4 regions of the Streptomyces sp. CY-1 genome follow, and region 2 is predicted to be linked to each of the others. Evidence: riboswitches for the same ligand, from Rfam matches in the RefSeq annotation. Region 2 holds a riboswitch; each other region holds the start of a gene.
The links. Region 2 has a riboswitch for cobalamin ahead of ACK1X7_RS31445 (ribonucleoside-diphosphate reductase subunit alpha). Riboswitches for the same ligand answer to the same signal wherever they lie in the genome.

Region 1 (7,698 bases), 5.1 Mb from region 2:
CCTCGAGGGTCAGTTCGTGGCGGTTGCCACCGTCCGGCTCTCATCGGCCGTCGCGGGCCTGGGATTCAGCAACCGCTCGGCAAGCTCACCGAAGAGAAGACCGAACCCACCCCACAGAATCACCTGCATGGCCAGCGCGGACAACCGGAACCGCCACAACACCGTGGCGGGAAAGTCCCCCGGCACCTCATTGACCACAGGCAGGAAGGCAAACGCCACCCCGATCACCACGGCGAACGCCGCCACCGCCACCACGGTCGCATACCAGGTACCCAACCTCGGCACGAGCCGCTTGCCCACCATCGTGGCCCCCACCGCCAGGAGCACACTGAGCACCATCATCAGGAAGTACAGCGCCGTACGCTTACCGATCGTGTCGGCGTTACCGACCGCGGGCGGATTGGCCGGATACTTCAGGAACGGCACCACATACACCGCCAGCAGCGCACACCCCGACAGCAACAGCGCGGTGGCCCGCGGCGTGAAACGGCCGACACGGCCCAGGGCCACGCAATACGCCAGAGCGGCGATACCACCGAAGGCGATCCCATAGACCAGGACACCGGTGGCCAGCCCGGCCGTGGACTGCACACCACGCGAAACCAGCTCGACCTCATGCTCATGCGCGGGAGCGTGGGCCCCCTCGAAGCTGATCGCACGGTCCACGTTCGGCTCACCGAGGAAATAGGCGGCGACCAGGGCCGGCACACCGGCCCCCAGACCCGCGAGCATGCCCCGGATCAGCAGATTTCTCACCATTGCGGAGTTCATGACTGTGCGGCGTCCCTCACATCAGTGGCAGGGGAAACCGAGCAGATGACGGGCGTCATGCACCCACTCATGAACGTTCTCACCGGAGACAACGGCGGTGGCGCCCTGCTCGGCGCCGACGAAATACAGCAGGACCAGCATCAGGATGCCGAAGAAGACCGCCCAGGGAGCTATCGCCTTCAGCGGCAACGTGGCGGGCAGTTCGGGGGTGGTGGCAGTGGGCTGCGCGACATGCTGCGCCATGACCAGGCCCTCCTTAAGGGAGTTCGCGTCCCATCTCGGTGGTGCACAGGACGACGGCTACGGGTCTGACTCACCACAGATCCCATCCGGGACCCCTGGTTCACAGTGGCGCGACCGTGCCGGATTCCCACCGGCTTCCGTCTTACCGTCGTCGATATCGCACCGACCGTACCGCGTGTCGCGTTCATGGCCAAGACCGCCCACCTGGCGAGACGGTCGGGTCACCGCCGACCGCGCGAGGTCAACCGAACGACCGCGCGGTAGGCCGACACCCTCGGCGTCTCGGTGTCCGCGACGACGGGATCTGCCATCTGATCATGAGGAGCGGATGAGTTCGGTGCCGGACTCGTCACCGCCGTCCCGATGGCCACCACCGTCCTGACCCAGCTCTGCGTCAAAACGGCGCTGCGCGTACTCGGCTGGACCCGCACCCTCGTCCTCGGTGCCCTCCCGCTCGGCCTGCGCGCCCCGCTACAGGCCCCCAGCGACCATCTGTTGCCCATTCTGCTGACCACAGCCCTGCGCGGAGCGGGGCTTCGGCATCGTCACCGTCTGCGGATCCACCGCCGCGACCGCGCTGGCCCCACGCGGCCGCCAGGGAGCGGCCATCGGCCTCTACGGCTTCGCGGTCGCGCTCCCCCAAGTCGCCCTCACCCCGGTGATGGCGGTCGCGGCCCTCACGGTTCTCCTCACCGGTCACGGGCCGGCCACCGGCGGCTCGGCGAACAGCCGTCGGCGTACGGAAGGCCGAAGGCGCCGCTCGCTCACCGACCGCTAGAAGCCGCTCCGTGGAACGAGCCCCTGCTCCTGGACCCGTCGCCGGGTGCGCCACAATGAGGGCACGAGGCGACGGGGACCAGGAAGCCGGTGCGAGTCCGGCGCGGTCCCGCCACTGTGACCGGGGAGCGGTCCTCCAGCACGTCACTGTCCGCGGCCGCGGATGGGAAGGCGGAGGTGAGCGACGATCCGGGAGCCAGGAGACTGACCCGTCGCCGGTCCGACGGCAGGGGCGAGGACACCCCGGAGAGGATCGGCTGTGACGACGCATGCCCGGACGGAGCGGGCGCACCCGACGGAGCCCGGCAGACGAGCGGTGCTTGCCGCGGGAGGCGCCCTGGCGCTGGCCTCCTCCGGACTGCTCACCGGGTGCGGCGCGGACGGGACGGACGGGGGCGGCGGCGACCGGTTCCGCGCCGCGTTCACGGCCGGGGGCTCGCAGGAGACCCTCGATCCCCATGTCGCCCCGAACTTCGTCGACCAGGCCCGCGCCAAGGCCCTGTACGACACGCTCGGCACCTACGCGGACGACATGTCCGTCCGTGAACGGCTCGCGGAGTCCTGGGAGAGCGACGCGTCCGGCACCCGGTGGCGCATACGTCTGCGCGAGGCCGAGTTCCACGACGGGAAGCCGGTCACCGCGAAGGACGTCCTCTACAGCTACCGCCGCGCCGCCGACCCCGGCACCGGGTCCCCCTCGCAGGTGCTGCTCTCGGCGATCGACTTCGGGGCCGGCAGGCCCGACGGCGAACGGTCCGTCGTCTTCACGCTGAAGGCTCCGAACTTCGAGTTCCCCACCGTCTTCGCCGGGCCCGGCACCGAGATCATCCCCGACGGGACGACGGACTTCGGCAAGCCCGTCGGCTCGGGCCCCTTCACCTACGTCTCGTTCACCCCCGGCGGCACCGCCCGCTACCGGCGCTGGGCGGACCACTGGGACGGCGCCCCGCACATCGCCGAGCTGGAGATCGTCCCCGCCAACGAGGAGTCGGCGCGGCTCAACGCCCTGCTGTCCGGACAGGTCCACTACGCCGCCGACATGGCCGGTGCCTCCGTGAACCGGCTGAAGGCGGAGGGCTCGACGCGGCTGCTGACCGTGAAACGGGCCACCGCCCAGCAGTTGCTGCTGCGCATCGGCCGCAAGCCGTTCGACGATCCGCGGCTGGTGCGCGCCGTGCAGCTCGGGCTGGACCGGGAGGCGCTGGTGCGCGTGGCACTCGCCGGGCACGGCGAGCCGGGGAACGACCTGTTCGGCATGGGCCTGCGCGGCTACCCCGACGTCCTGGAGCCCCGCGAGCGGGACGTGGACGAGGCGCGGAAGCTCGTGCAGCAGGCCGGTGCGGACGGGCTGAAGATCACCGTGGAGACCAGCTCGGTCGACGCCGCGTGGGAGCCGGCCGCGGACCTGATGGCACAGCAACTGCGCGAGGTGGGGCTGCGGCTGACCGCCAACACCCGCGCCTCCAGCACCTATTTCAGCGAGATCAAGACCAACGGGGTCGCCGCCTTCAACACCTCCTCCACGCTGCCCGTCTCCGACTTCCTCCAGCAGCGGGTCCGTGGCGGAGCGGCCCGCAACCAGACGCAGTACGCCTCGGAGAGGTTCGACGCGCTGCTGGAGCGCGCCCGCACCACCCGCGACGAGCGGGACCGGCTGGCGCTGCTCGCCCGCGCCCAGAAGCTCGCCCGGGACGGGTCCGGGCTGCTGGTGTGGGCGTTCTCCGATGCCAATGACGCCATCCGCACATCGGTCCGCGGCCTGCGCGCCGCACCGCCGAACTCGCACGACTGGGCGCGGTTCGACCGGGTCCGCATCGGCTGACGTGCGCGCCTACGTTCTGCGGCGCCTGCTGCTGGCCGTCCTCCAGTGCCTGGTGGTACTCGTCGCCGTGTTCGCGGTCGGTTCGCTGCTGCCCGGCGACACGGCCGACGTCCTCCGCGGTGAACTCGGCACGCCCGAGCAGGTGGCGGCGTTGCGCACCCAGTTGGGGCTGGACGAGCCCGCCTGGGCCCGCTTCGGGCACTGGCTCGGCAATCTGCTCACCGGCGACCTCGGGAACTCCCTGACCACCGGGGTGCCGGTGGGCGATGACATCGGCCGCCGCGTCGGGGTGACGCTGCTGCTGGGCGTACCGGCGCTGGTGCTGGTCACCGTGCTGGCGCCGCTGCTGGGCACGGTGTCGGGGCTGCGGGAGGGCAGCCGCCTCGACCGGACGCTGAACACGGCGGCCGTGGTGCTGCACGCCGTCCCGGAGTTCGTGCTCGGGCTGCTGCTGGTCGCCTCGGTGTCGCTGGCCGCCGGGCTGCTTCCGGCCACCGCCGTCGGCATGGACACGGCCGCGCTGCTGGCCCAGCCGTCCGTACTGGTGCTGCCGGTCACCGTGCTGACCGCCCGGCACCTGTGCGATCTGGCCCGGCAGATCCGCGCCGGAGTGGCGGCCGAGCGGCACGGGCCCGTCGCCGAGCATCTGCGGCTGCTGGGGATGCGGGAGCGGACGGTCGTGCTGCGCCATGTGCTGCCAGGTGCCCTGGGTCCCGCCGCGCAGCAGTTCGCCCGCTGTGTGGAGGGGCTGCTGGGCGGTGCCGTGCTGGTGGAGGCGGTGTTCGGCTTCCGCGGGCTGGGCAGCGGTTTCGTCGAGGCGGTGCAGAACCGGGACATGCCCCAGGTGCAGACATACGCGCTGTTGTTCGCCGGGACCGCGATCGTGGTGAACCTTCTCGGCGACCTGGCCGCCCACCGGCTGGCCCCACGCCGGGAGGTGACGGCATGACCCGGCGGAAGGGCGTGACCTCGCGGGAGGGCGTGACCGTACGGGAGAAGGCCGACGCCGCGGGCTCCGGCCGGCCCCGCCGTCCGTGGATCGGTCTGGTGCTGCTCGGTGTGCCGGTGCTGGTGGCCCTGCTGGGGCCGTGGCTGGCCGGGGACGCGCCGTCGGCGCGGGACGCGCTGCCGTCGCAGCCGCCCGGCGCGGGGCATCCGCTCGGTACGGACATCCTGGGCCGCGATGTGCTGTGGCTCGTACTGCACGGCGGCGGCTCGGTCCTGGGCAGCGCCCTGGGCGCGCTGCTGGTCGGCCTGGCCGCGGGGGTGCCGCTGGGGCTGCTGGCCGCGGGACCGCGACGCGGCCTGGACGAGACGGTGATGCGCGGCCTCGACCTGCTGCTCGCCTTCCCCGGACTGCTGGTGCTGATGACCCTGGCGGCGGCGGGACACCGCGACTGGTACTGGCTGGTGACGGTCGCCGGGGTGCTCCAAATCCCGGCGGTGGCGCGCCTGGTGCGCGGAGCCGCGCTCGCACCGGGCACCCGGACGGTCGTCGAGGCACTGCGGATGCAGGGGCGCGGCTGGGCGTACATCCATCTTCGGCACCTGGCCCGGGAGCTGGCCGCTCCGCTGGCCACGGACGCGGGCGGCCGGTTCACCGTGGTGCTGTACCTGCTGGCATCCGCCAACTTCCTCGGCCTGGGGCTGCCCGTGTCCTCGCCGGACTGGGCGGTGCTCATCGAGCGCAACAGCGACACCCTGTTCACCCAGCCGGCGGCGGTGCTGGTGCCCGCCGGTCTGCTGACGGCGCTGTGCGTCGGCGGCAACCTGCTGGTGGACCGCGTGCTCGCGCGGAGAAGGAGCGGCCGGTGAGGAGCGGGCACCGCGCGGAAGAGGAGAGGCCGGTGACCGGTACCGCCCATGTGCCGTTGCTGCACATCCCGGAGATCTCGGCACATGCCGCCGGGGCGGAGCGTCCGCTGCTGGACCGGGTCGGACTGACCGTTCCGGCCGGCGCCGTCACCGCCGTCGTCGGCCCGTCGGGCAGCGGCAAGACGACGCTCGGCCTGGCGGCACTCGGCACCTCCCGCAGCGGCGTGCGGCTGACCGGACACGTCCTGCTGGCGGGCACGGACCTGCTGCTCCTGGCCCCGGCCAGACGCCCCGCGGCCCGGGCCGGCCGGGCCGCGCATCTGCCGCAGCACCCGGAGACCGTCCTCGATCCGATACGCCGGGCCGGCGGTGCGCTGACGGAGCTGGCCGCCCTCGGACATCCGGAGCGGTCCGCCCGCAAGCCCGCCGCGCGCCGGGCGCTCGCCCTGGCCGGTCTGGAGTGGGAGGCCGTACGCCGCCGCTTCCCCCACCAGCTCTCCGGCGGCCAGCAGCAGCGTCTGGCACTCGCCTCCGCCCTGGTGACCGGGGCCCGGCTGCTGGTGCTGGACGAGCCGACGAGCGGTTTGGACCCGGCGCTGGCACAGGCCCTGGGCCGTACGGTGAGGGCGCTCGCGGACGACGGCGCGGGCGTGCTGCTGCTCAGTCACGATCTGCGACTGGTGCGGGAGACGGCCGACCGCGTCATCGTGCTGGAACACGGCCGGGCCGTGGACGACGGCCCGACGGCGGACGTCCTCGGCGCCGGTGGCGCCGCACCCGGCAACAGGCCCACCGCCACCGGATCGACCGCCACAGCGCCCACCGCCACCGAGCCGACCGCCAAGGCGTCGACCGCCGCCGGGCCAACCCCCACCGGACCGACCGCCACCGGGCTTCCGGCCGTCCGCCACCGGGCCACCCGGGAACTGCTCGCCGCGGAAGGCAACACCGCCGCAGGTGGAGCGACGGCCGAGGGGCCGGGCCCGGCCACACCCGGCCCGGCGCCGGAGAGCCGCGCCGGGGTCGCCGCCACCGATATCGCCGTACGCCGCCGGTCCGGCGATCCACTGGCCGGGCCGGTGTCGATGGCGTTCCCGCCCGGCGACACGATCGCGCTGCTCGGTCCCTCCGGCTCGGGCAAGACGACCTTCGCCCGGGCGCTGGCCGGGCTGACCACCCCGTCCAGCGGCGAGATACGGCTCGACGGCCGACCGCTCCCCCGCCGCATCGACCGGCGTACGCCCACCCAGCGCCGCGCCATCCAGTACGTGCACCAGAACAGCGCCGGTTCCTTCGAGGAACACCGTCCCGTACTCGCGCAACTCGCCGACACCGCACGGCTGCTGCGTGGCCTGCGCCGCAAGGAGGCGACGGCGGAGGCGATCGAGGCCGCCGATGCGCTGGGGCTCGACCCGGCGCTGCTGCACCGGACCCCGGACCGGCTCTCCGGCGGCCAGCTCCAGCGCTGCGCACTGGTACGGGCGCTGACCGCACGTCCGGCCCTGCTCGTCTGCGACGAAGTGACCTCGGCGCTGGACACCGTCTCCCGCCGCCAGGTCCTCGACGCACTGCCCCGCCTTCTCGCCCCGGCCCGGACCGCCCTGCTCTTCATCAGCCACGACCTGCCCGCGGTCCGTGCGCTCACCGAGGAGGCCGCGCTGTTCGAGGGCGGCCGATGTGTGCGGCGCGGGCCTGTCGGCGAGATCCTGCCCGCCGCATGGTCCGGCGCGCCCGGCTCCGGCGACGACGAAGCGTGAGTCGACAGCCACCTGCGGCCGGGAAACAGGATCGGGTTCCCGGCGGTCATGCGGTGAGTGGGACAGGTGGTCGGCCGGCCGCCAGCCGCCGGGTGATCAGCGGGGTCACCAGGACGACGACCAGCAGGCGCAGGCTCTGGACGGTGGAGACCAGGGCGACGTTCGCATGGGAGGAGACCGCGGTGGCGAGCACCGCGTTGATCCCTCCGGGGGTCGTGGCGAGGTAGGCGTCGGTGAACGGGGTGCTCGTCACCCGGGCGAAGACCCAGGCCAGCCCGGCGCAGCCGAGGCAGAGGACCGTCATGCAGACCAGGATCGGGGGCAGCAGGCGCCGCACGCTGAGGAGCGTCCGGCGGGTGAACCGTACGCCCACGTCGAGGCCGACAAGGACGAAGACGATGTTCTGGAGCACTCCGACGGGCGCGAAGCCGGGCACGGCGCCACTGAGCGTCGCGACCAGGGCGACCAGCATCGGGCCGATCAGCAGCGGCGTGGGCACCCGCAGCCGCCGGC
Region 2 (7,698 bases):
GCTGGGCGGCCGGGCAGATGGTGTCCACCAACTCCGACCTCAACCGCTTCTTCTCCGGGCTGCTGTCCGGGCGTCTCCTCCCGGAGGCCCAGCTCGCCCAGATGCGCACGACCGTCCCCGCCGAGTACTTCGGCCCCGGTGCCCGCTACGGGCTGGGCCTGGTGAGCAAGCCGCTGTCGTGCGGCGGCGTCTACTGGGGCCACGGCGGCAGCACCACGGGCTACGAGACCCGGGGCGGGGCCACCGACGACGGCCGCGCCGCCGAGCTCGCGGTGACCACGCAGCCGGGCGACCCGGCGGTCATGCGGCACGTGGACACGGTCGTGGACCGGGCGTTCTGCCGCTGAGCGGCGGGCGCGCCGAGGCAGGACCTCGCCGGTCACCGGGCCCTGGCGAAAGGGGCCCGGTGACCGGCGTGGTTCGGCCGGATGTGCGCGGTCGGACGTAGGCGTCAGACGTAGCCGTCAGACGTAGAGGAAGCCGCCGGGGACGGTGACGGTCCCGAAGGCCGTCACCAGCCTGACGGTCGCGGTGCCGGCCACCCCGGCCGGGGTGACGCCGGTGACCGTGGTGGCGGTGGCGGTCACACCCGTGGCGGGGACGCCGTTGAACAGCACGCCCAGCACGCTGCCGAGGTTGGTGCCGTTGATGGTGAACGCGGTGCCGCCGGCGGCGGGTCCGGTGGTGGGCGTGATGCTGGTGGGCGCCGGGGCGGGCGGCGGGACGAAGTAGGTGAAACCGCCGGGGACGGTGGCGCTGCCGCCCGGGCCGCTCAGCGTGACGGTGACATTGCCGCCCGCGGGCGGGCCTGCCGGGGTGATGCCGACCAGGGCCGTCCCGGACGCGTTGATGGTCAGGATCGCCGAGGGGTTCGCGCCGAAGGTGACACTGGTGACGCCGGTCAGATTGGTGCCCGTGATCAGGTAGAGGGTGCCGCCGGTGGTCGGTCCCACGGTCGGGGTGATGGAGACGGCGGTCGGCGGCGTCGGCGGCACATAGGTGTACGGCTGGCTGTTGCTGGTGCCGGCGGTGGTGGTGACCAGGACCTGGACGGAGCCGGGCGCGTGCGGCGGGGCTATCACCACGACGATGTCGTTGGTGGGATCGCCCGGCCAGCCGCCTCCGGACCAGCCGCCGCCCCAGTCACCATCCCAGCCGCCGCCACCGGAACCGCTCTGGCTGATGATCTGGGCGGGCACGCCGCCGAAGGTCACGCTGATGACATTGCGCAGGTTCTGCCCGTTGAGCTGGACGAGGTTCCCACCGGCGGTGGGGCCCGAGTTGGGCACCACGGACAGCAGCAACGGCGGCCCCACCTGCGACGGGGGCCAGTTGGCCGCGGTGGGGGCGGCGGTCGCGAGAGCGGTCGAGGTCATGGTTGGTCCTCCCGGGGAAGGTTTCGGGCGATATGCGCCGACGGCATGCCGATGTCGTGGGCAGGCCGCTGGTCAACGCCTCGTCGTCGCCGCACGGTCGAGGCAGGCGCCGGTCGAGGCAGGTCGGCACCGGAGGCACGGAGAGCCGCCGGGCGGCCGGTCAGGGCGCGGAAGCGATGCGCCGGATGAGAGCGGAGCTACGGGACGAACGCCCGGCTCCTGGCGGGCCTACGAGGTATGGGCCCCCTCGGCGGCACGTTTCCAGTTATCCACGCCCACCCCCGTCGCTCAAGGTTCCGGGGCCGCCATCACTCGTTTGGCGCATCTGGGCGCTCCCGGCGGAGAGCTTGTATGACAAGCGCTCCGCTATTCGGGGGAACGCGCGGCCGGAGTATGGTCTGCCGTCCTCCACCGTGCCTCTAATGAGTGACATCGGCAGTGCCGGCCCGCGCGGGACCACCCGGGGAGGGAGCGATCCGATGAGCCTCGCCGCGTTCCTCCTCGCCCTCGGCACCACCTGCCGTATCACCCGCTTCATCACCAAGGACACGCTGGCGGCGGGGTTCAGAATCTGGGTCGCCGACCGCTTCGGCGACGACTCCCGGCCGTCCAATCTCGTCAACTGCGGCTGGTGCACCAGCACCTGGGTCGCCGCCGCCATCGCCGTCTACGCCTCCTTGCTGCACACCACCGCGTGGTTCCACCTCCCGGCCACCGCCCTGACCCTCTCCTATCTGGCCGGGGTCGCCTCGCGGTGGCTGGACTGACACCGACCCGTAGGACCCGAGGGAAAGGAAGGGCAGCCATGGCCTGCAACTGCGGCGGAGGGGCGGCTCAGAACGTGCCCCGTCCCGTTGTCGCCTATGAGCTGACGCTGCCGGACGGCACGGTCCGGCGCTATGTCACCTTCCAGGAGGCCGAGGCCGCCAACCGGCGCGCGGGATTCACCGGAGCGATCATCGCCATCACCCGTTGACGATCGCCATCACCCGTTGACGGCGGAGACCAGCGCCGGACACAGGTCCTACCCGGCTGTCAGTGGGGTGCGGCAGACTGCGCGCATGGACATCACGATCAGGCGTGCGAGGGATGCGGAGCTGGACGGGATCGGGGAGCTCACCGCGCGGGTGTATCTCGGGGACGGGCTGCTGGACTTCGGCGACAGTGATCCTTATCTCGCCACCCTGCGCGACGCCCGGCGCCGGGCCGCCGAGGCCGAGCTGCTGGTCGCGGCGGACGCGGCCAGCGACGAGGTGCTGGGGGCCGTGGCGTTCGCGGTGTACGGCGGGGCGTATGCGGAGCTGGCCCGGCCCGGCGAGGGCGAGTTCCGGATGCTGGCCGTGCGGCCCGAATCGCGGCGGCGCGGGGCGGCCGAGGCGCTGGTGCGGGCCTGCCTGGACCGGGGGCGCGCGCTGGGGCTGCGGCGGATCGTGATCAGCAGCCAGCAGTCCATGACCGCCGCCCACCGGCTGTACGAGCGCCTGGGGTTTGTGCGGGCCCCGGAGCGGGATTGGTCGCCGATAGCCGGAATGGAGATCGCCCTGTGGGCGTTCACCGTGGAGCTGTGACGACCGGCGGCGCGCGCCCCGGGCCGCGGCCTCCCGTGCGCGCCGGGCTACGCGCCGCGACCGGCCCCAGGTCACGGGCCACCTCCGGAACGCATTAGCACATTCATGCGAAACTCCGCACCTCGCGACACAAGATATGGGGGTGCGTGCGTCGGCCGACACAAGATGTATGCTCGTCCTCGCTGTCGTCGCAGGGGAATCCGGTGGGAATCCGGAACTGTCCCGCAACGGTGTACGTGTGCGCTTATGCGGTGTGCCCGTAAGTCCGAGCACCTGCCGACGGCCCTGTGTGAACACGTCCCCCGGCCTCGAGGGTTGGGCCGATGGACGCTGCGTGGTGTGCCCGACGTACGAGGAGTGCGGTATCGGCATGCCCGTACGCGCCCATCGCACCCCCCTCGTGGCCCCGGCCGAGCGAGGGAGAGCACCTCAGTGACCATCGCGCCCGCAGATCCGGTTTCAGAGCAGGCGGTTTCTCAGGCAGCGCATGACGCGCCCGGGACCGCCCTGCTGCGGATCCTCACCGGACTCACCGCCGACCTGCCCGCCACCGACCCCGGTAAGGTCGCGGCCGCCGCCCTGCGTGGCCGCCATCCCGGCTCGGACGAGGCGGAGTTGCGTGGCCTGGCGACCGAGGCCGCGGCCGGGCTGATCGCCGAGGAGCCGGAGTACTCGCGGCTGGCCGCGCGGCTGCTGGCGCTCACCATCACGGAGGAGGCGGCCGGGCAGGGCGCTGTCTCCTTCTCCACCTCCGTCCAGGTGGGCCACCGTGAGGGGCTGCTCGCCGACTCCACCGCGGAGTTCGCCGCCGCCCACGCGGCGCGGCTGGACGCGCTGGTGGAGCGGGCCCTGGCCGACGGCGCCGACAAGCGCTTCGGCTACTTCGGACTGCGCACCCTCTACAGCCGCTATCTGCTGCGCCACCCCATCACCCGTCAGGTGATCGAGACTCCGCAGCACTTCCTGCTGCGGGTGGCCTGCGGGCTCGCCGAGGATCTCTCGGAGCGGGCGCTGGACGATGTGGCCGAGCTGTACCGGCTGACCAGCACGCTGTCGTATCTGCCCAGCTCCCCCACACTGTTCAACTCCGGCACCCGCCATCCGCAGATGTCGTCCTGCTATCTGCTGGACTCGCCGCTGGACGAGCTGGACTCGATCTACAACCGCTACCACCAGGTGGCCCGGCTCTCGAAGCACGCGGGCGGCATCGGCCTGTCCTACTCCCGTATCCGGGCCCGCGGTTCGCTGATCCGGGGCACCAACGGGCACTCCAACGGCATCGTGCCGTTCCTGCGCACGCTCGACGCCTCGGTGGCCGCCGTCAACCAGGGCGGCCGGCGCAAGGGCGCGGCCTGCGTCTATCTGGAGACCTGGCACGCGGACCTCGAGGAGTTCCTGGAGCTGCGGGACAACACGGGCGAGGAGGCCCGCCGCACCCACAACCTGAACATCGCCCACTGGATCCCGGACGAGTTCATGCGCCGGGTCGAGGCGGACGCCGACTGGTCGCTGTTCTCCCCGGTCGACGCGCCCGCTCTGGTGGACCTGTGGGGCGATGAGTTCGACGCCGCGTACCGGAAGGCCGAGGCCGAGGGGCGAGCGGTCAAGCAGGTCCCGGCGCGGCAGCTCTACGCCCGGATGATGCGCACCCTCGCGCAGACCGGCAACGGCTGGATGACGTTCAAGGACGCCGCCAACCGCACCGCCAACCAGACCGCCGAGCCCGGCAGGGTCGTCCACTCCTCCAACCTCTGCACCGAGATCCTGGAGGTCACCAACGACGGCGAGACCGCCGTGTGCAACCTCGGCTCGGTCAACCTCGCCGCGCACCTGGACGAGGACGGGCAGGTGGACTGGGAGCGCCTGGACGCCACCGTCCGCACCGCCGTGACCTTCCTCGACCGCGTGGTGGACATCAACTTCTACCCGACGGACGAGGCCGGGGCCTCCAACTCCCGCTGGCGCCCGGTGGGTCTGGGCCTGATGGGGCTTCAGGACGTCTTCTTCCGGCGGCGGCTGCCGTTCGACTCGCCCGAGGCCAAGGCGCTCTCCACGCGGATCTCCGAGCGCATCATGCTCGCCGCCTACGAGGCGTCCTGCGAGCTGGCCGAGCGCCACGGCCCGCACCCGGCCTGGTCCGAGACCCGCACCGCGCGCGGTGTGCTGCACCCGGACCACTACACGGACGCGGTGGCCACCTGGCCGGAGCGCTGGGAGGCGCTGCGCACCCGGATGGCGAAGTCCGGGATGCGGAACTCGCTGCTGCTGGCGATCGCGCCGACCGCCACCATCGCCTCCATCGCGGGCGTCTACGAGTGCATCGAGCCGCAGGTCTCCAACCTCTTCAAGCGCGAAACGCTCAGCGGGGAGTTCCTCCAGGTCAACTCGTACCTGGTGGACGACCTCAAGAAGCTGGGCGTCTGGGACGCCCAGACCCGCGAGGCGCTGCGCGAGTCCAACGGCTCGGTCCAGGACTTCTCCTGGGTGCCCGCGGACGTACGGGACCTGTACCGCACCGCGTGGGAGATCCCGCAGCGCGCCCTGATCGAGATGGCGGCGGCCCGCACCCCGTACCTCGACCAGAGCCAGTCGCTGAACCTCTTCATGGCCTCGCCGACCATCGGCAAGCTCAGCTCGATGTACGCGTACGCCTGGAAGCGCGGCATCAAGACCACGTACTACCTGCGCTCGCGCCCGGCCACCCGGATCGCCCAGAGCGCCCGCGGCGGCGGCGCCTCGGCCAACGCGCCCGCCCCCGCCCCCATTCCCGTACAGCAGGCTCCGGCCGAGGCCGACGCGATCGCCTGCTCCCTGGAAAACCCCGAGTCCTGCGAGGCATGCCAGTAACCATGAGTGACACCAAGAACCTGCTCGACCCGGGCTTCGAACTGACCCTGCGGCCCATGCGGTACCCGGAGTTCTACGACCGCTACCGCGACGCGATCAAGAACACCTGGACCGTGGAGGAGGTCGACCTCCACTCCGACGTCGCCGACCTCGCCAAGCTCTCCCCCGGTGAGCAGCATCTGATCGGCCGTCTGGTCGCCTTCTTCGCGACCGGCGACTCGATCGTGGCCAACAACCTGGTGCTGACGCTCTACAAGCACATCAACTCCCCCGAGGCGCGGCTGTATCTGTCGCGGCAGCTCTTCGAGGAGGCCGTGCACGTCCAGTTCTATCTGACGCTGCTGGACACCTACCTCCCCGATCCGGACGACCGCGCCGCGGCCTTCGCCGCCGTCGAGAACATCCCCTCCATCAGGGAGAAGGCGGAGTTCTGCTTCCGCTGGATGGACTCGGTGGAGAAGATCGACCGGCTGGAGACCAAGGCGGACCGCCGCCGCTTCCTGCTCAACCTGATCTGCTTCGCGGCCTGTATCGAGGGGCTGTTCTTCTACGGCGCCTTCGCCTACGTGTACTGGCTGCGCTCACGCGGGCTGCTGCACGGCCTGGCGACGGGCACCAACTGGGTGTTCCGCGACGAGTCGATGCACATGGAGTTCGCCTTCTCGGTCGTGGACACCGTCCGCGAGGAGGAGCCGGACCTCTTCGACGACGAACTCCAGCAGCAGGTCACCGACATGCTGAAGGAGGCCGTCGAGGCGGAGCTCCAGTTCGCCCGCGACCTGTGCGGGGACGGGCTGCCGGGCATGAACACCGCGTCGATGCAGGAGTATCTCCAGTGCGTGGCCGACCAGCGCCTGATGCGCCTCGGCTTCCCCGCGGTCTTCGGCTCGGAGAACCCCTTCTCCTTCATGGAGCTGCAAAACGTCCAGGAGCTGACCAACTTCTTCGAGCGCCGCGCCTCGGCCTACCAGGTCGCGGTCGAGGGCTCGGTCGCCTTCGACGACGACTTCTGATGCCACTCTGGCGTCACTCTGACGCAACAGGGCGGGCCGGACCCCGCATGGGTCCGGCCCGCCCTGTGAGGTACGGCACACTCAGTCGTTGGGCACCGTCTCATAGCGGGCGGTGCCCTCGGCCATCTGCCTCAGCACATCCTTACGGTCGCGCTTGGAGAGCCGGTCGATGTACAGGTAGCCGTACAGATGGTCGGTCTCGTGCTGAAGACAGCGCGCGAAGTAGCCGGTGCCACGCACCGCGATCGGCTCGCCGTCGAGGTCCTGGCCGCGCACCACCGCGTAGTCGGGGCGGGCCAGCTCCATATAGGCCGTGGGGACCGACAGACAGCCCTCATTGGAGTCGTCCAGCACCCGGCGGTCGGCGGGCAGCTCCTCCAGCACCGGGTTGCACACCGCGCCCACATGGCGAACGCCCTCGTCGTCCATGCAGTCGTAGACGAAGACCTTGAGGTCGACACCGATCTGGTTGGCGGCCAGGCCCACGCCCTCCGCCGCCCGCTGGCTGGCGAACATGTCGTCGACGAGCCGCGCCAGCTCCTCGTCGAACACGGTCACGTCCCGGCACTCCTTGTGCAGGACCGGGTTGCCGTACACGGTGATCGGGCGGGCGGTGCCGCGCTCACGGAAGGCCCGCTCACGCTCCTCGCAGTCCTCCGTGTCCACGATGAAATCGTCGACCACCTGCTGTTTCGTCCCTTGCTGCGACATCGTCCGCCGTGTGCCTTCCCTCAACCGTGATGCGTCGCCCTACAGGGTACGGGCACGACGCGGCGGGGTGCGGTGTGCTTACACGGTGTGACCGGGCCTCCGCAAGTCTTCCGGGGCCGCTACGGGGGGGTAGGTGGTTCTTTCCCCTCCCCGCCCCTTCCCGCAGCATCGATATGCGGCTCC
Region 3 (7,698 bases), 5.6 Mb from region 2:
TCAGGGCGCGGCGGATCAGGTCCGTCATGGGGTGTCGTCCGAGAGGGAGCCAAGACTGGTGCGCATCTTATGCATCAGCGCATCGTATGCAAGAAGCGCCGAGCACTTGCCGTGGCTTTTGGGCGGACGGAACCGCGTCACCGGCCGGGGGCGCCCGGGAACGGGTGTGCCTCGTCCGCCGTCACCGCGGTCCCGGCCCGTACACCGTGCAGGACGTGGGCGAGTACTTCCGCTCCGCGCACCACACGAGGGCCCGGGCGGTTGAAGTAGGCCGGCCCGTCCAGCACCCAGACCCGCCCGGCCCGTACGGCGGGCAGTTCCGTCCAGCCCGGGAGGCGGGTGAGGAGTTCCGTCTCGCGCAGGGTCCGTTCCGGCGGGAAGCCACACGGCAGGACCAGCACCACCTCCGGGCGGGCGGCGCGCACCGATTCCCAGGTCATCGGCTTGGTGTGCTCGCCGGACACGGCGAGCAGCGGTGCGCCGCCCGCGGCGCTGATCTGGTCGGGTACCCAGTGTCCGGCGGGCCACAGCGGGTCGAGCCATTCGATCGCCACGACCCGGGGCCGGGCGCGGCCCGCGACCGACCGGCGGATCCGCTCGAGGCGGTCGTGCAGCTCGGCCCGGCGCTGCTCGGCGCGCTCGCGCACGCCGAGCAGCTCACCCACGGTGACCAGGCAGTCCAGTACATCGTCGAGCGTGCGTGGCTCCAGGCTGAGGACGCGGGTGTCGGCGTCGAGCAGCCGGACGGCCCGGCTGACCCTCTCGTACGAGACGGCGCACACCTCGCACAGATCCTGGGTGAGCACCACGTCGGGGCCCAGGGCCGCGAGCGCTGCGGTGTCGAGGGTGTAGAGGGACGACCCGGAGTGCGTCGATCCGCCGACCGCGTCGGAGATCTCCCGGCTGGTGAGGGTGTTCTGGTCGAGGTCGGCTCCGGTGACCACGGGAACGGACGCCACGGTCCGCGGTGGCCAGTCGCATTCGTGCGTCCGGCCGACCAGGTGCTCGGCGAGTCCGAGTTCGGTGACGATGTCGGTCGCGGCGGGCAGCAGGGAGACGATGCGCATGCCGCGACCTTAGGGCCTGCCCGGGGCAGGCCCCGGCTCCCGCACCGTCCTCAGGACGTCCCGGCGCAGCGTCTCGCCAGGTGGGCGGTCTTGGCCATGAACGCGACACGCGGTACGGTCGGTGCGATATCGACGACGGTAAGACGGAAGCCGGTGGGAATCCGGCACGGTCGCGCCACTGTGAACCAGGGGTCCCGGATGGGATCTGTGGTGAGTCAGACCCGTAGCCGTCGTCCTGTGCACCACCGAGATGGGACGCGAACTCCCTTAAGGAGGGCCTGGTCATGGCGCAGCATGTCGCGCAGCCCACTGCCACCACCCCCGAACTGCCCGCCACGTTGCCGCTGAAGGCGATAGCTCCCTGGGCGGTCTTCTTCGGCATCCTGATGCTGGTCCTGCTGTATTTCGTCGGCGCCGAGCAGGGCGCCACCGCCGTTGTCTCCGGTGAGAACGTTCATGAGTGGGTGCATGACGCCCGTCATCTGCTCGGTTTCCCCTGCCACTGATGTGAGGGACGCCGCACAGTCATGAACTCCGCAATGGTGAGAAATCTGCTGATCCGGGGCATGCTCGCGGGTCTGGGGGCCGGTGTGCCGGCCCTGGTCGCCGCCTATTTCCTCGGTGAGCCGAACGTGGACCGTGCGATCAGCTTCGAGGGGGCCCACGCTCCCGCGCATGAGCATGAGGTCGAGCTGGTTTCGCGTGGTGTGCAGTCCACGGCCGGGCTGGCCACCGGTGTCCTGGTCTATGGGATCGCCTTCGGTGGTATCGCCGCTCTGGCGTATTGCGTGGCCCTGGGCCGTGTCGGCCGTTTCACGCCGCGGGCCACCGCGCTGTTGCTGTCGGGGTGTGCGCTGCTGGCGGTGTATGTGGTGCCGTTCCTGAAGTATCCGGCCAATCCGCCCGCGGTCGGTAACGCCGACACGATCGGTAAGCGTACGGCGCTGTACTTCCTGATGATGGTGCTCAGTGTGCTCCTGGCGGTGGGGGCCACGATGGTGGGCAAGCGGCTCGTGCCGAGGTTGGGTACCTGGTATGCGACCGTGGTGGCGGTGGCGGCGTTCGCCGTGGTGATCGGGGTGGCGTTTGCCTTCCTGCCTGTGGTCAATGAGGTGCCGGGGGACTTTCCCGCCACGGTGTTGTGGCGGTTCCGGTTGTCCGCGCTGGCCATGCAGGTGATTCTGTGGGGTGGGTTCGGTCTTCTCTTCGGTGAGCTTGCCGAGCGGTTGCTGAATCCCAGGCCCGCGACGGCCGATGAGAGCCGGACGGTGGCAACCGCCACGAACTGACGCCGACCGAGCAGGCCCAGCTTCTGGGCTGTGCGGCCGCCTGCCACGAAGTCCTGTCCGCGGCTACGCTCGGTCTCGTGATGAAGCGGTGGAAAGGCCACGTCATCCGTCATCCGCTCTGGGGCGCGGTGGAGTTGACCTTCGCATGGCATGCGGTGCTGCTGCTGTTCGCCGAGGTGATCCTGCCTCCGCTGGCGCCCTCGTGGTATCCGGATCTCGGCGCCACCCTGGTCAACGCGATCTGTGCCGCGGGGGTGTGGCTCGTCCTGTGGCGGTGGGGCTGGCTGCGCCGCTCCGCGGTGGCCGTACTCGGCCGTCCACGACGCTGGTGGCCGGCCGCGCCGATGCTGCTCATTGCCTGTTCGTACACCGTGGCGGGTCTCGACGGCAGTGCGACGGTCATCGTCAGCGGCCTGGTTTCGCTGCTGTGGGTCGGCATCAACGAGGAGATCTACAGCAGGGGCCTCGTCCAGCAGGCACTCAACCCGCTCGGTCCGATCCGCGCGACCGTCGGCGTCGCCGTCTTATTCGGAGCAGGACACCTCCAGAACTTCCTGTTCTTCGGCGATCCGCTCGACGACACGCTGTGGCAGATGCTGTCCGCCGGTCTCTTCGGCTTCACCTGTGCGGGTCTGCGTTACGCGATCGGCTCGGTCTGGCCGATGGTCGTCGTCCATGGGCTCGACGACTTCTTCCAGATCCGCTCGCCGGGCTCGGCCCCGGACTGGTGGCAGGTGAGCGTGTTCGTCTTCCAGGCCGCGTATGGCCTGTGGCTGCTGCGCCGATACGGGGCCGAAGGCGCCCACTCGGCTGCGGAGGCCGTCAGTCCCAGCCTCAGTCCCAGCTCCGGCTCCGGCTCCGGCGAGCGTCCCGAGGGAGACAGGCAGGCGAGGGCCTGAAATCCATTCGCCACTGCTCGCCTCGCCCGGTACGGTCCCGAGAGTCCTCACTGCGGGAAGCCTCTGAGATCTGCGCGCGGCCACCCCGGCAGTACCCACGCTGAGAGTAGGTTTCGTCAATGGCATGTCGTATCAGTGAACTCGTGCTCGGTTGCCGCGACCCCGAGGTGCTGGCGCGATTCTGGTGCGAGGTCCTGGACTTCGTGGTGCTCGATCGCGAGGACGACGGAACCCTCGAGATCGGGCCGCGCGAAGGGTTCGGCGGTCCGCAGCCGACGATCATCCTCAGCCGCAGGGACGAGCCGGAGCCCGGGAAATCCCGGCTGCACATCGATGTCAACGCCACCGACCGCGATCAGGACGCCGAGCTCGAACGCCTCCTGAAGCTCGGTGCACGGCGGGCCGACATCGGCCAGACCGGGGAGGAGCAGTGGCACGTCCTCGCCGATCCCGAAGGCAATGAGTTCTGCCTGCTCAAGGCCCGCCTCGCTCCACTCTGACGGCCCTCGTCGTCAGCGTGGGCGCACATCCGTCAACCCCACCGCCCGGCTCTCCGAGTCCCATACGATCTCCTGGATCCGCGCCACCGCCTCGCGGTTGAGCGGCCCGAAGACATGGGGAAACAGGCAGTTCTCGGCGACGCCGGGCGGCGGGGCGGGGTTCGCGGCCTCCCATTCGCATTTCGCGGTGAGCCGGTCCTCGTCGAGGAGCAGCGCCAGCAGCGGCCTCGGCGCATCGCGGTAGAAGGCGTTGACGACGGCCAGCGTGGTCGCCTCGTCGGGGGAGCAGTGGATGAAACCGTCCTCCGTGAGGGATGCGGGGCTGTAGGGGCGGTCGGGAGCGGTGTTCCACTCGGCAAGCGGTACGACGTGGTAGATCATGACTCGATTAAACCGCCATCATCTGCGGCAGGGTGGAAGGACCGCGCTACCGCAGCCCGGGCTTCGGTGGCGGTGCCACAACCTTCGGGTCCGGGTATTCGGGCGCTTCCCGGCAGTCGAGCTGCGACGTTGTCCTCTTCGCCGAGGCGATGAGCAGTTTGGCGTGGGAGTGGTCGCTGACGGTGAAGTGGTCGCGCAGGGCGAACTCCAGGGAACGACCCCCGCCCGACTCCGTCCCCCTTCCGCTGTCGATGTCACACGCGACCAGGAGCCTGCCGGCGTCCTCCGGACCGACGGTGGTCGTGTAGCGCACCGACCGGCCCGACGGGAGTGAGTGGGGAGTCCAGGCCACGGTGAGGGCGAGCAGCTCCTTCCCCTCGGCCTTGTCCGTCAAGGTACAGAGGTCCTCGGGCGTGCTCCTCCTGGCCGACTCCTCCCGCAGCGTCTTCGCCACGTGGCCGGTGCTCTCGGTCTCGACCGGATAGACCTCGCTGGGCCCGTTCGGCTCCCGGGCCTCTTTCGCGATGGCCTCGTCGAACAGGCCGCCGCAGGCTTGGGCGACAGGTATGAGCCCGGCGCCGGCGGTCGGCTTCGAGGTCGGCTCCGGAGCCCCGGATTCGCCGTCACCGCCGCCACAGCCCGTGACGGCGATGACAGATGTGCAGACGAGGGCTGCCAGCCGCCCCAGAGGCAGGCGGAGTTTGCGGTGCACGTTCTCTCCTGTCGACTCCATGCGTCACCGACGCCACGTACCTAGTCTGCCCTTCAAGTTCAGAGACTCTCACCGGCTCCCACTGAGCGGGAACCGATGCCGTATCCGCCACGACTACTGATCCGGGGCAACCCGGGTATCAAGTGGATCCAGGAGAGTTTCGATGCGTTCTCGTGTGTGGTGGGGTACGACGGCCGCGGTGCTGGGTGGCCTCCTCGTGGCGGGCTGTGGTGACGGAGGCGGCAGTGGCGGCGGTGACAAGGCGGGCCCCGCCGACGAGAAGTCGGCCACCGGCCACTACCCGGTCACCGTCACCGATTGCATGGACGCCAAGACCACGTTCTCCAAGGCCCCCGAGAAGATCGTCACCAGCAACGCCTCCAGCCTGGAACTGCTGCTGCGCCTCGGCGCCGGTGACAACGTCATCGGCACCGGCTTCCCGCCCGGCAAGGGAACGCTGCCCGGTGAACTCGACGCGCAGGCGCGGAAGGTGAAGGCGCTCGGGCAGTCCGTGATCCCGAAGGAGAAGCTCCTCGGCTCCGGCGCGGATCTGTACATCGACACCTTCGCCTCGATGAACATGGGCGGCGGCATGGGCGACGCGCCGACCGAGGAGGAGTTCAAGGCGGCCGGAATCAAGCACATCTACCTCAAGTCCACCGCCTGTGCGGCGCGGAACAAGGGCGCGGTGACCGACCTGTCCGCGGTGGAGGCCGACATCACCTCCCTCGGCGCGGTCACTGGCACCAGCGCGAAGGCGAAGGAACTCGTCGACGGCATGAAGGGGAAGCTGGACGCCGTCCGGAAGGCGGTCGGCCGGACGGCGGAGGGCGAGCGGCCGACGTACTTCTTCTTCGACTACGACGCCGGCACCAAGCAGCCCACCGTCGTCTGCAACCGCCAGGTCGCCAACGCGGTGATCACTCTGGCCGGTGCCCGCAATGTCTTCGCCGACTGCGACGGCGACTACAAGCAGGTCGGCTGGGAGGACGTCATTTCCCGGAACCCGGACTGGATCCAGTTGGGCGTCCGCGATCGGGGCAGCGAGGCGGCGAACCAGAAGGCGTTCGACGAGGCGCGGAAGTGGCTGGAGTCGAACCCCGCCACCAAGGGCCTGAAGGCCGTCAAGGAGGGCCACTTCCTGCGCATCGGCTCCGAGCGGACCACCATCGGCGGAGTCGAGAACGCCGACACCGTCAAGGAGATCGCCAAGGCCCTCCACCCGGGCAAGATCGGCTGATGGCGCTCGACACCACGGTGAGCCGGAAGGGCACCGATGCCCGTGTGCGCATCCGGCGCTCCATGCCCGCCGGGCCGCTGGCGCTGCTCCTGGCGGTCGCGTTGCTCGCGGCCCTCACAGCGGCGGTCGCCTGGGGTTCCACGTCGATACCGCCCGGTGAGGTGTGGAGCGTGGTCTGGCGCAGACTGAGCGGCGACGCGCCCCGGCCCGGCACGAACGATCTGATCGTGTGGCAACTGCGCCTGCCCCGCGCCCTGTTGGCGGCCCTGGTGGGTGCCGGGCTCGGCCTGGTCGGTACGGCGATGCAGGCGCTCGTCCGCAACCCGCTGGCCGACCCGTACTTCCTGGGTGTCTCCAACGGCGCCTCCCTCGGTGCCGTCGCCGCCATCGTCCTCGGCCTCGGCAGCGGGGGAGCGCTGGGCCTCGGTCTGTCCGGTGCCGCTTTCGCGGGAGCCCTGGCCACCTTCGCTCTCGTCTGGGCGGTGGCGCGGCGCGGTGGCGGATTCGCGCCGCTCAGGCTGGTGCTCGCCGGGGTGGCCATCGGGCAGTTCCTGTCCGGCTTCACCAGCTACCTCGTTCTCCAGGCCGGGGACGAGCAGCAGACCCACAGTGTGCTGTTCTGGCTGATGGGCAGCCTGAGCGGGGCGAGCTGGCCGCTGCTGGCCGCCCCTGCGGTGGCGGTTCCGGCGGTCCTGCTGCTGTTGCAGGCCCGGGCCCGGGGCCTGAACGCGCTGCTGATGGGCGATGAGACGGCGGCCGGGCTCGGCATCGACGTCGTACGGCTGCGCCGTGAGCTGTTCGCGGTCACCAGCCTGCTCACCGGCGTCCTCGTCGCGGTCTCCGGGGCCATCGCCTTCGTCGCCCTCATGGTCCCCCACGTCTGCCGCCTTGTCGTCGGCGGCGACCACCGCCGACTGCTGCCCGTGTCGGCGCTCTTCGGCGCGCTGCTGCTGGTGGTGGTCGACATCGTGTGCCGCACGGCCATGGACACGCAGGAACTGCCGGTCGGGGTCGTCACCTCGCTCATCGGCGCTCCGGCTCTGCTGTATCTGCTGGACCGGCGCTTGGGGAGCGGGAGTTGAGGATCGATATCGAGGACCTGCGGGTCGCGTACGCCGGACGTACGGTCGTGGCCGATGCCCACCTCATCGCGGCCGAAGGCGAGATCACCGGTCTGGTGGGGCCCAACGGCAGTGGCAAGTCCACTCTTCTGCGGACCGTGTACCGGCATCTGAAGCCCGCCGCCGGACGTGTGCTGCTCGACGGCTCCGACATCCGCGAGCTGAGCCCCGCGCGGTCGGCCCGGCACATCGCCGCGCTCCCACAGGAGCGGGGCGGGGACTTCGAGCTGACCGTACGTGAGGTGGTCGCCATGGGCCGCACCCCCTACAAGCGGGCGTTCGCCGGGGAGGACGCCGCCGACCGGGACATCGTCGCGGGTGCTCTCGCGGACGTCGGCATGGGGGACCACGCCGACCGCCACTTCAGCGAGCTGTCCGGCGGCGAGCGGCAACGTGTGTTGCTGGCCCGTGCGTTCGCCCAGCAGACGGACGTCCTGGTCCTGGACGAGCCGACGAACCACCTCGACGTACGCCACCAGGTCGAACTCC
Region 4 (7,698 bases), 5.4 Mb from region 2:
GGCCCGGCTGGACGATATGTATCCTGGCGTCCACGGCTTGGCGCAGATCGTCCAGGAGGGTGGAGATGGATCCCATCGACGACCTTCTCGCCACCATGAAGATCGAGGACGCGCGATATGTGCGGGTGGACGCCCATGCGCCGTGGGGCATCTCGTTCCCTCCCCGGGACCTCGCCCGGCTGGTCCTGATCTCCAGTGGTTCCTGCCGGCTCGTCGCGGACACGCTCGCCGGGCCGCAACGGCTGGAGGCGAACGACTGCTTCCTGGTCCGCGCGGGCGTGAGCTTCACGCTTCAGGACACCGAGGGCAGCGAGGTCGTCGACTGCGACGGACTCATCTCCCAGGCTCCCGGCGGCGCGGCGCGGGTCGGGGGCGACGGTGAGCTGACGCGGATCGTGTCCAGCCGGTTCGCCTTCGACGCCGTGGCGGCCGAACCGCTCTTCGCGCTGCTGCCGCCGTTGTTCCGGCTGAACCTGGACCACACCGCCGGCCACCTCCTGCGCACCACGTTCGATCTCATCGCGAGGGAGAGCGCCGCAGGCGGGCTCGGCGGTGGCTTCATCATGAGCCGGCTGTCCGATGTGCTCTTCGTCCAGGCACTACGGACCTGTTGCGCCGATGTCGGGGGCGGCGCCGTCGGCTGGATCGCCGCACTGCGAGATCCCCGACTCGCCGTCGCCATGCGGGAGTTGCACACGGACCTGGCCCATCCGTGGACGGTCGACGAACTCGCCCGCAAGGCGGGGATGTCACGCTCGGCGTTCGCCGCCTCGTTCAAGGAGAAAACGGGGGATACCCCGCTCGGCTACCTCACCTCATGGCGCATGTACCGGGTGAAGGTGCTGCTCCGGGAGACGCCGTTGAGTGTCCAGGAGATCGCGGTCAGGGTCGGCTATGACACGGGGAGCGCGTTGAGCCGTGCCTTTTCGGCCAGGGAAGGCGTCACGCCCGGGGCCTGGCGGAAGTCGATGGACACGGCGCACCGTGCGCGTCCCCTGTCCGGCGCGACAGCCGCCTGACCACGGGAGAGCCTTCGGCATCCGGCAGCGGGGCCGGAGCGCGACGTGGCGCGCTCCGGCCCCGGCCGGTCGTCCGGATCAGGACGCGGACTGTCCGGGTCAGGACGTGGACTGTCCAGGTCAGGACGCGGGCAGCTCGCCGCGGACCGTACGGGCCGCGGCGACCAGGTTCTCCAGCGAGGCCCGGGTCTCGGGCCAGCCGCGGGTCTTCAGGCCGCAGTCGGGGTTGACCCACAGCCGCTCGGCGGGGATGGCCTTCAGGCCGGTGCGGAGCAGTTCGGCCGCCTCCAGCGCGCTGGGCACGCGCGGGGAGTGGATGTCGTACACACCGGGCCCGGCCTCGCGCGGGTAGCCATGGGCGGCGAGCTCGCGGGCCACCTGCATATGGGAGCGGGCGGCCTCCAGACTGATGACATCGGCGTCGAGGTCGTCGATCGCCTGGACGATGTCGCCGAACTCGGCGTAGCACATATGGGTGTGGATCTGGGTGCCGGGCCGTACGCCACCCGTGGTGAGGCGGAAGGCTTCGGTCGCCCAGGACAGATAGGCGGGCCGGTCCTCGGCGCGCAGCGGAAGGGTCTCGCGCAGGGCGGGTTCGTCCACCTGGATGACCGAGGTCCCGGCCGCCTCCAGGTCGCCCACCTCGTCGCGCAGGGCGAGGGCGACCTGGCGGGCGGTGTCGCCGAGGGGCTGGTCGTCGCGGACGAAGGACCAGGCGAGCATGGTGACCGGGCCGGTGAGCATGCCCTTGACCGGGCGGTCGGTGAGGGACTGGGCGTAGGCCGTCCAGCGCACCGTCATCGGCTCGGGGCGCGAGATGTCACCGGCCAGGATCGGCGGGCGGACGTAGCGGGTGCCGTACGACTGGACCCAGCCGTGCTGTGTGGCGAGATAGCCGGTGAGCTGCTCGGCGAAGTACTGGACCATGTCGTTGCGCTCGGCCTCGCCGTGCACCAGCACATCCAGGCCGGTCTTCTCCTGGAAGGAGATCACCTCCTGGATCTCGGCCTTGATGCGCTCCTCGTACCCGGCCGTGTCGATCCGACCCTCGCGCAGATCGGCACGGGCGCTGCGCAGCTCGCCGGTCTGCGGGAAGGAGCCGATGGTGGTGGTCGGCAGCAGCGGCAGGCGCAGGTGGGTGCGCTGGGCCGTGGCGCGCTCGGCGTACGGCTGGGAGCGGCGCGCGTCGGCCTCGGTGACCGCGCCGGCGCGGTCGCGGACGGCCGGGTCGCGGGTGATGGGGGAGTTGGCGCGGGAGGCGAGCGCGGCCCGGTTCGCGGCCAGTTCGGCGGTGATCGCGTCGGTGCCGCGGGCCAGGCCCTTGGCGAGGGTGACGATCTCCGCGGTCTTCTGCCGGGCGAAGGACAGCCAGCGCAGGATCTGCGGCTCGATGTCCCGCTCGGCCGCCGCGTCGAGCGGCACGTGCAGCAGCGAGCAGGAGGCGGCCACATCGACCCGGCCGGCAAGACCCAGCAGGGTGCCGAGCCTGGCCAGGGACTTCTCCAGGTCGTTGACCCAGATGTTGCGGCCGCCCACGACACCGGCGACCAGTCGCTTGTGGGGCAGCCCGCCGACGGCGGCCAGCGCGTCCAGGTTGGCGGCGGCGGCTTCCGTGAAGTCCAGCGCCAGCCCCTCGACCGGGGCCTTGGCCAGCACGGGCAGGGCCTCGCCGAGCCGGTCGAAGTACGAGGCGACCAGCAGCTTCGAACGGTCGGTGAGGGCGCCGAGATCGCGGTAGGCGCGGGTGGCGGCGTTCAGTTCGGCCGGTGTGCGGTCCTGGACCAGGGCGGGCTCATCGAGCTGCACCCACTCGGCACCGGCCGCCCGCAGATCGGCCAGCACCTCGGCGTACACCGGAAGCAGGCGGTCCAGGAGGGTGAGCGGCTCGAAGTCCGCGGGCGCGCCGGGGGCGGGCTTGGCGAGGAGGAGGTAGGTGACGGGCCCGACCAGGACCGGCCGCGCGGCCAGACCGAGGCCGAGGGCTTCCCTCAGCTCCGCGACCTGCTTGGCGGAGTCGGCCCTGAACACCGTGTCCGGGCCCAGCTCCGGAACCAGGTAGTGGTAGTTGGTGTCGAACCACTTGGTCATCTCCAGCGGCGCGACATCCTGCGTGCCGCGCGCCATCGCGAAGTAGCCGTCGAGCGGATCGGCGGCGACGGCCTCCCGGTGGCGGTCGGGGATCGCGCCGACCATGACGGTGGTGTCCAGCATGTGGTCGTAGTACGAGAAGTCACCCGTGGGAACTTCGTCGATACCCGCCCCGGCAAGCTGCTGCCAGGTGGCGCTGCGCAGTTCGGCGGCGGTGGACTTGAGCGCGTCGGCGGTGACGCGGCCCTTCCAGTAGCCCTCGATCGCCTTCTTCAGTTCCCGGTTCGGGCCCTGGCGGGGGTAGCCGTACACGGTGGCCCGTGCTGCCGCGGCTGCGGACTTCGGTGTCACGGAGATCTCCTTCGCGAGATGAATCCCTGAGATCCCGGCGACGGGAGGAGAGCGCGAAGGGTGACGTACCGGGCTTTCGGCCTCGCGCGGCAAAAGCCTGGCCACTGCCCGGTATGTACGCCGACCCGCCCTCGAGGTCACCGAGATGTCCGCGCACGAGTGGTTCGTACGCGGGCAGATGGCAGGTCTTCGGACTCACGGGCGCGTCCTCTTGGGGGAGGACACCTAATGGCCGTCGCTTCCCAGGTCCGTCTCACCGGACCCAGTGCGTATGACGGCGGTCGTTCCCGCTCACCGCTGCGGGGCAGTCCCGGATTCCCACCGGGTTCCCTCTTACGACGCATCCCGCCTGGCCGACGGGGCGAACCAACTACGCCCGCCAGCCTACGGGGCCGTCCGGCGCTGTGCAGGGGGCGGTCCGGAATTCGGGACGGTGAATTGGAACACGCGATGGCCGAGGATACGGCCGGTGCCGCCCGGGCCGACACCGGCCGCACCCCGCCCATCAGCGAACTCAGGGGATCAGCACGCGCCGGAGTCCGACCCGCCCGCCAGATTGACCGGGACGGTGACGAAGGAGAACTGGTTGCTGGCACAGACCCCGGGGAAGGCCGTGCTGCTGGAGTTGTTGACGGTGACATCGGGCGCGTCGTCCGCGATGGCACCGCCCGCGCCGACGGCGAGGGACGCGGCGGTGAGGGCGAGCGTGGACAGGGCGGTCCGGATACGCATGGGAACTCCTTGCTGAGGATCTGCCGCCGGATATGACCGGCTTCGCATGCATGGTGCCCCTTTGGCGGGGCAATCGCGGCCCACCATCCCCCCAATGGCGGAAGCCGCCCCCCGCAGCCGTCCGGCCGGCTTAAGGCGGACTTCCGGTCATCCGCCGCCGCGCCGTCCGTCGTCCGCCGGTGCGGACGGCGGGATCGTCGGTGGGCGGCTGGGGTCGGGGATGCGGTCGGTGAAGCCGCCGGGGACCGAGCGGCACTGCTGCTCGCGGAAGTGGACCGGTGCGGTGCCCACTCGGCGGGCGAACAGTCTGCTGAAGTAGGCGGGATCGTCGTAGCCGACGCGGCGGGCGATGGCGGCCACCGGGAGTTCGGTGCCGACCAGGAGTTCCTTGGCGCGGCCCAGCCGGATGCCGAGGAGGTAGTCCTTGGGGCTGCACCCCGCGCCGCGGCGTACCGCGGTGCGCAGTTCGGCCGGTGTCATGCCGTGGCGGGCGGCGTGTTCGGTCACCGAGAGCGGCTGGAAGGCGTCCCGGGCCAGGGCCTGGAGCACCGGATGTCCGTCGGCGCCGGTGTCGGCGCGCAGGCGGCGGAGGGCGACGAGGAGTTCATGGACGGCGGCTGCGGTCTCGACCTCCAGGAACGGGTTGCCCTGGCGTGCGGCGCGGGCGATCCGGCCGATGGCCGTACGGGCGGTGGCGGTGTCGGTGAGCGCGACCACGGGGCCGTCCGCGTCGAGATAGCCCAGGTCGGCGTAGGCGGCGGTGGCCGGTCCCGTGAAGTCGACGAACGCCTCGTCCCATCCGGTGTGCGGGTCCGGGGCGTAGTGGTGGGTGACCCCGGGGGTGAGCCAGAGCAGCGCGGGTGCGGTGACGGTGCGGCGGCGGCCGTCCGCGCCGCGGAACCAGCCGCGGCCCGCGCTGATGACCACGGCCACATGGTGGTCCAGGACACGCGGGCCGACGACGGGCAGGACGCCGTGCTGGAGGCCGACCCCCAGACACACCAGGCCGAGCCGGTGATGGGCCGGGCTCGGCGTGAAGTACCGCATCCAGGTGTGATACATCCGCGGCGCCCTCCGGTCGGCTGCTCCCATCTCGCCGATCTTCGTCCACGGACTGCCCGGCCGCCAGGGGGAGGGGATGACCAGGGGTGGGGGTGGCGGAGGGAGCCGGCCCGCGGATGTCCTCGCGCTGCCCCGCTCCCTCCGCCGTGTCAGTCCAGCTCCGCCACCGTGAAGGAGTCGAGCGTGAACTCCGCGGTACCGCTGTCGCCGGTCTTCCGCAGCCCCACCCACATCTCGCCGTCCGCGGGCGCGGTGACGGTGTAGCTGTGGGTGGCCCGCCCGGTGGCGGCGGGCAGGGGGGTGCGCTCCAGTTCGCGCGGTTCGGGGTCGTCCACGGCCGTGATCCAGGCGTACTGACCGGCCGCCTCGTTGGCGTACGTCAGGCTCACCCGGTAGCGCCGCCCCGGGCGGAAGCGGGCGGTGTGGGGCACCGTGCGGTAGACGAGGCCCGCGTTCTCGCCGCGTGACTTGAGGGACTGGCCGCCTTCGAGCACATCGTCGATCACCTTGCCGTTCCATCCGGCCTGGGTGAACGGGGCGTGCCGCTGGGCGATATGGGTGCGGGGGTCGGTCACCCCGCCCGCGTCGCCCTTGACGAACGGGCCCCAGCCCTGGGGCACCCGCTCGAAGTCCTCGTACACCAGGGTGCCGGGCTTCGCCGTGCGCTGGGCCCGCACCACCCGCAGCCGGTCGAAGCGGACCCGGGCGCCGCCCTCGGCCACCGCCAGGGTGAGGATGACCGGTCCGCCGCCGTCGGGCACGGTGAAGGAGGTGAACATCCGCTGGAAACGGGTGCCGTGTTTGCGGTCGGCGGCCATGTGGTTGGCGGCGGTCGAGGTCTCGGTCCAGTTCTCCGCGGTGACGCCGTCGGCGGTGTGCACCCGCAGCGCGGCCCGCCGCCGCTCACCGGCCTTCGCGCCCACTTCCACCTGTACGGAGGCCATATAGCCGCCGGGGGCCAGCCGGTCGAGTCGCTGGCCGACGGTGGCGGCCGCGCCCTCGCCGATGACCAGCTCGTAGTCGCCCAGCGCGCTGCGTTCGACGGTGGCCGGGCCGGTGGTCTGCCAGCCGCGCAGCGAACCGGAGTGGAAACCGGGGTCGTACAGCGGAGTGCCCTCGCCCCAGCCGGGGGCCGCCTGGGCGCGGGCCCGGGAGCGCAGCACCACGTACGGGACGTCGGGGTCGGCGGTGATGCTGATGTGGCCGTCGCGCACCGCCAGGGTGACCGGCTCGGCGCGCCCCTGGTCGGTGAGGCGGTACAGCACCACGGACCGCTGCCCCGACCAGCCGCGCGGCAGCGGCCAACGGCTGGTGCCACCGGCCGGGTTGTAGTGGTAGAGCTTGGCCGGGTCGGTGGCCTCGCGCGGCTCCCAGGGCAGCAGATAGCCGCCGCCGTCGTACACCAGCCGCCCGTCGGTGGTGATGCGGCGGACGCCACCGGTGTCGGTGACCGAGGTGCCGCCGGGCCCCTCGAAGGTGATCTCGTGGTCGTCCCAGGTGCGGATGGGGTACGCCTGGAGGTACTTGGCGGGCAGGCTGTGGGTCCAGATGAGCCGGTAGAAGCCGGTCCAGTCGGTCTTGCCGGTCCAGCCCTCGAAGTTGCCCATCCGGGGGATGCCCAGCAGGGTCGGCCACTTGTCGGCGAAGACGTCCTTCTGGTGGTTGCGGATGAAGCGGATGAGCCGGGAGTTGATACCGCGCGAGGTGTCCGGGCCGTAGTCGGTCTCGGTGGCCCAGTGCGACCACAGCGAGGAGCGCTCCAGTCCGTGACCCCATTCGGTGGACAGCCGCCAGCCCTGGTCGCGCAGGGCCCGCTGGAGCCGGTCGGAGTTCCAGCCGGACTCACGGAAGACGTCGATGTAGAGCGCGGCGAGGGCCGGGTCGGTGTCGTTCCGCAGATCCTGGAAGCGCTCGATGATGTCGCCGGAGACCAGGTCGCGGCGGGGGTCGATGCGGTAGGACTGGTCCAGCCAGTCCCACTGCTTGTCGTTTTTGTCGACCAGCGTCTCGGAGAAGGCGTTGGCCACCGGATAGGACTCGGTGGCGTTGACGTGCACCGCGAAATCGCTGTTCCAGTGGCGCCCGGAGCGCAGCAGGGTGTTGAGGTCGGCCAGGCCACCGGCGCGGGTGTTGTAGTTGCCCGCGTAGTCGGGGTGGGCGGAGTCATGGCCTTCCGACTGATAGCCCTTGAGCAGGGTGTACTGCCGTAGTCCGTCGGTGGCCAGCGCGATCCGTTTGACGTTGTCGAGGGTGTCGAGGAAGGGATTGGTGGCCTGGCTGGCGAAGTTGAACGGGATGTGCGGGACGACCCGCAGATGCTGTTCGTCGGCGCCGAGCGGGTTGACCATGATGTCGCGGAAGGCGATGGCGGCGTCCTGCCAGTCGACCACGCCGTCGCCGTTGCGGTCCCGGGTGAGGACCACGGTGGCCCAGGGCAGCGGTTCGG

Region 1: it holds a riboswitch for cobalamin, as region 2 does, so the genes downstream of both, ACK1X7_RS09425 (CbtB domain-containing protein) here and ACK1X7_RS31445 (ribonucleoside-diphosphate reductase subunit alpha) in region 2, are expected to answer to the same signal.
Region 3: it holds a riboswitch for cobalamin, as region 2 does, so the genes downstream of both, ACK1X7_RS07080 (CbtB domain-containing protein) here and ACK1X7_RS31445 (ribonucleoside-diphosphate reductase subunit alpha) in region 2, are expected to answer to the same signal.
Region 4: it holds a riboswitch for cobalamin, as region 2 does, so the genes downstream of both, metE (5-methyltetrahydropteroyltriglutamate--homocysteine S-methyltransferase) here and ACK1X7_RS31445 (ribonucleoside-diphosphate reductase subunit alpha) in region 2, are expected to answer to the same signal.

Annotation. Positions count from the first base shown of each region.
Region 1 covers NZ_CP178393.1:2,248,208-2,255,905, forward strand. Annotated here, with positions in the region: gene ACK1X7_RS09420 (CbtA family protein) at 10-771, opposite strand; gene ACK1X7_RS09425 (CbtB domain-containing protein) at 793-1,014, opposite strand; cobalamin riboswitch at 1,053-1,197, opposite strand; cobalamin riboswitch at 1,819-2,018, shown strand; gene ACK1X7_RS09430 (ABC transporter substrate-binding protein) at 2,051-3,613, shown strand; gene ACK1X7_RS09435 (ABC transporter permease) at 3,615-4,562, shown strand; gene ACK1X7_RS09440 (ABC transporter permease) at 4,559-5,428, shown strand; gene ACK1X7_RS09445 (ABC transporter ATP-binding protein) at 5,461-7,185, shown strand; gene ACK1X7_RS09450 (AbrB family transcriptional regulator) at 7,232-7,698, opposite strand, start outside.
Region 2 covers NZ_CP178393.1:7,302,679-7,310,376, reverse strand. Annotated here, with positions in the region: gene ACK1X7_RS31470 (serine hydrolase domain-containing protein) at 1-347, shown strand, start outside; gene ACK1X7_RS31465 (IPT/TIG domain-containing protein) at 465-1,376, opposite strand; gene ACK1X7_RS31460 (hypothetical protein) at 1,856-2,143, shown strand; gene ACK1X7_RS31455 (DUF7196 family protein) at 2,182-2,352, shown strand; gene ACK1X7_RS31450 (GNAT family N-acetyltransferase) at 2,438-2,944, shown strand; cobalamin riboswitch at 3,081-3,239, shown strand; gene ACK1X7_RS31445 (ribonucleoside-diphosphate reductase subunit alpha) at 3,377-5,791, shown strand; gene ACK1X7_RS31440 (ribonucleotide-diphosphate reductase subunit beta) at 5,782-6,804, shown strand; gene def (peptide deformylase) at 6,886-7,515, opposite strand.
Region 3 covers NZ_CP178393.1:1,700,404-1,708,101, reverse strand. Annotated here, with positions in the region: gene ACK1X7_RS07090 (MDR family MFS transporter) at 1-28, opposite strand, end outside; gene ACK1X7_RS07085 (cobalamin-binding protein) at 138-1,067, opposite strand; cobalamin riboswitch at 1,169-1,313, shown strand; gene ACK1X7_RS07080 (CbtB domain-containing protein) at 1,352-1,573, shown strand; gene ACK1X7_RS07075 (CbtA family protein) at 1,595-2,356, shown strand; gene ACK1X7_RS07070 (CPBP family intramembrane glutamic endopeptidase) at 2,437-3,255, shown strand; gene ACK1X7_RS07065 (VOC family protein) at 3,375-3,755, shown strand; gene ACK1X7_RS07060 (DUF952 domain-containing protein) at 3,768-4,136, opposite strand; gene ACK1X7_RS07055 (hypothetical protein) at 4,183-4,848, opposite strand; gene ACK1X7_RS07050 (ABC transporter substrate-binding protein) at 5,012-6,088, shown strand; gene ACK1X7_RS07045 (FecCD family ABC transporter permease) at 6,088-7,170, shown strand; gene ACK1X7_RS07040 (ABC transporter ATP-binding protein) at 7,167-7,698, shown strand, end outside.
Region 4 covers NZ_CP178393.1:1,929,687-1,937,384, reverse strand. Annotated here, with positions in the region: gene ACK1X7_RS07975 (AraC family transcriptional regulator) at 66-1,019, shown strand; gene metE (5-methyltetrahydropteroyltriglutamate--homocysteine S-methyltransferase) at 1,140-3,458, opposite strand; cobalamin riboswitch at 3,622-3,831, opposite strand; gene ACK1X7_RS07965 (hypothetical protein) at 3,981-4,190, opposite strand; gene ACK1X7_RS07960 (helix-turn-helix domain-containing protein) at 4,338-5,252, opposite strand; gene ACK1X7_RS07955 (endo-alpha-N-acetylgalactosaminidase family protein) at 5,402-7,698, opposite strand, start outside.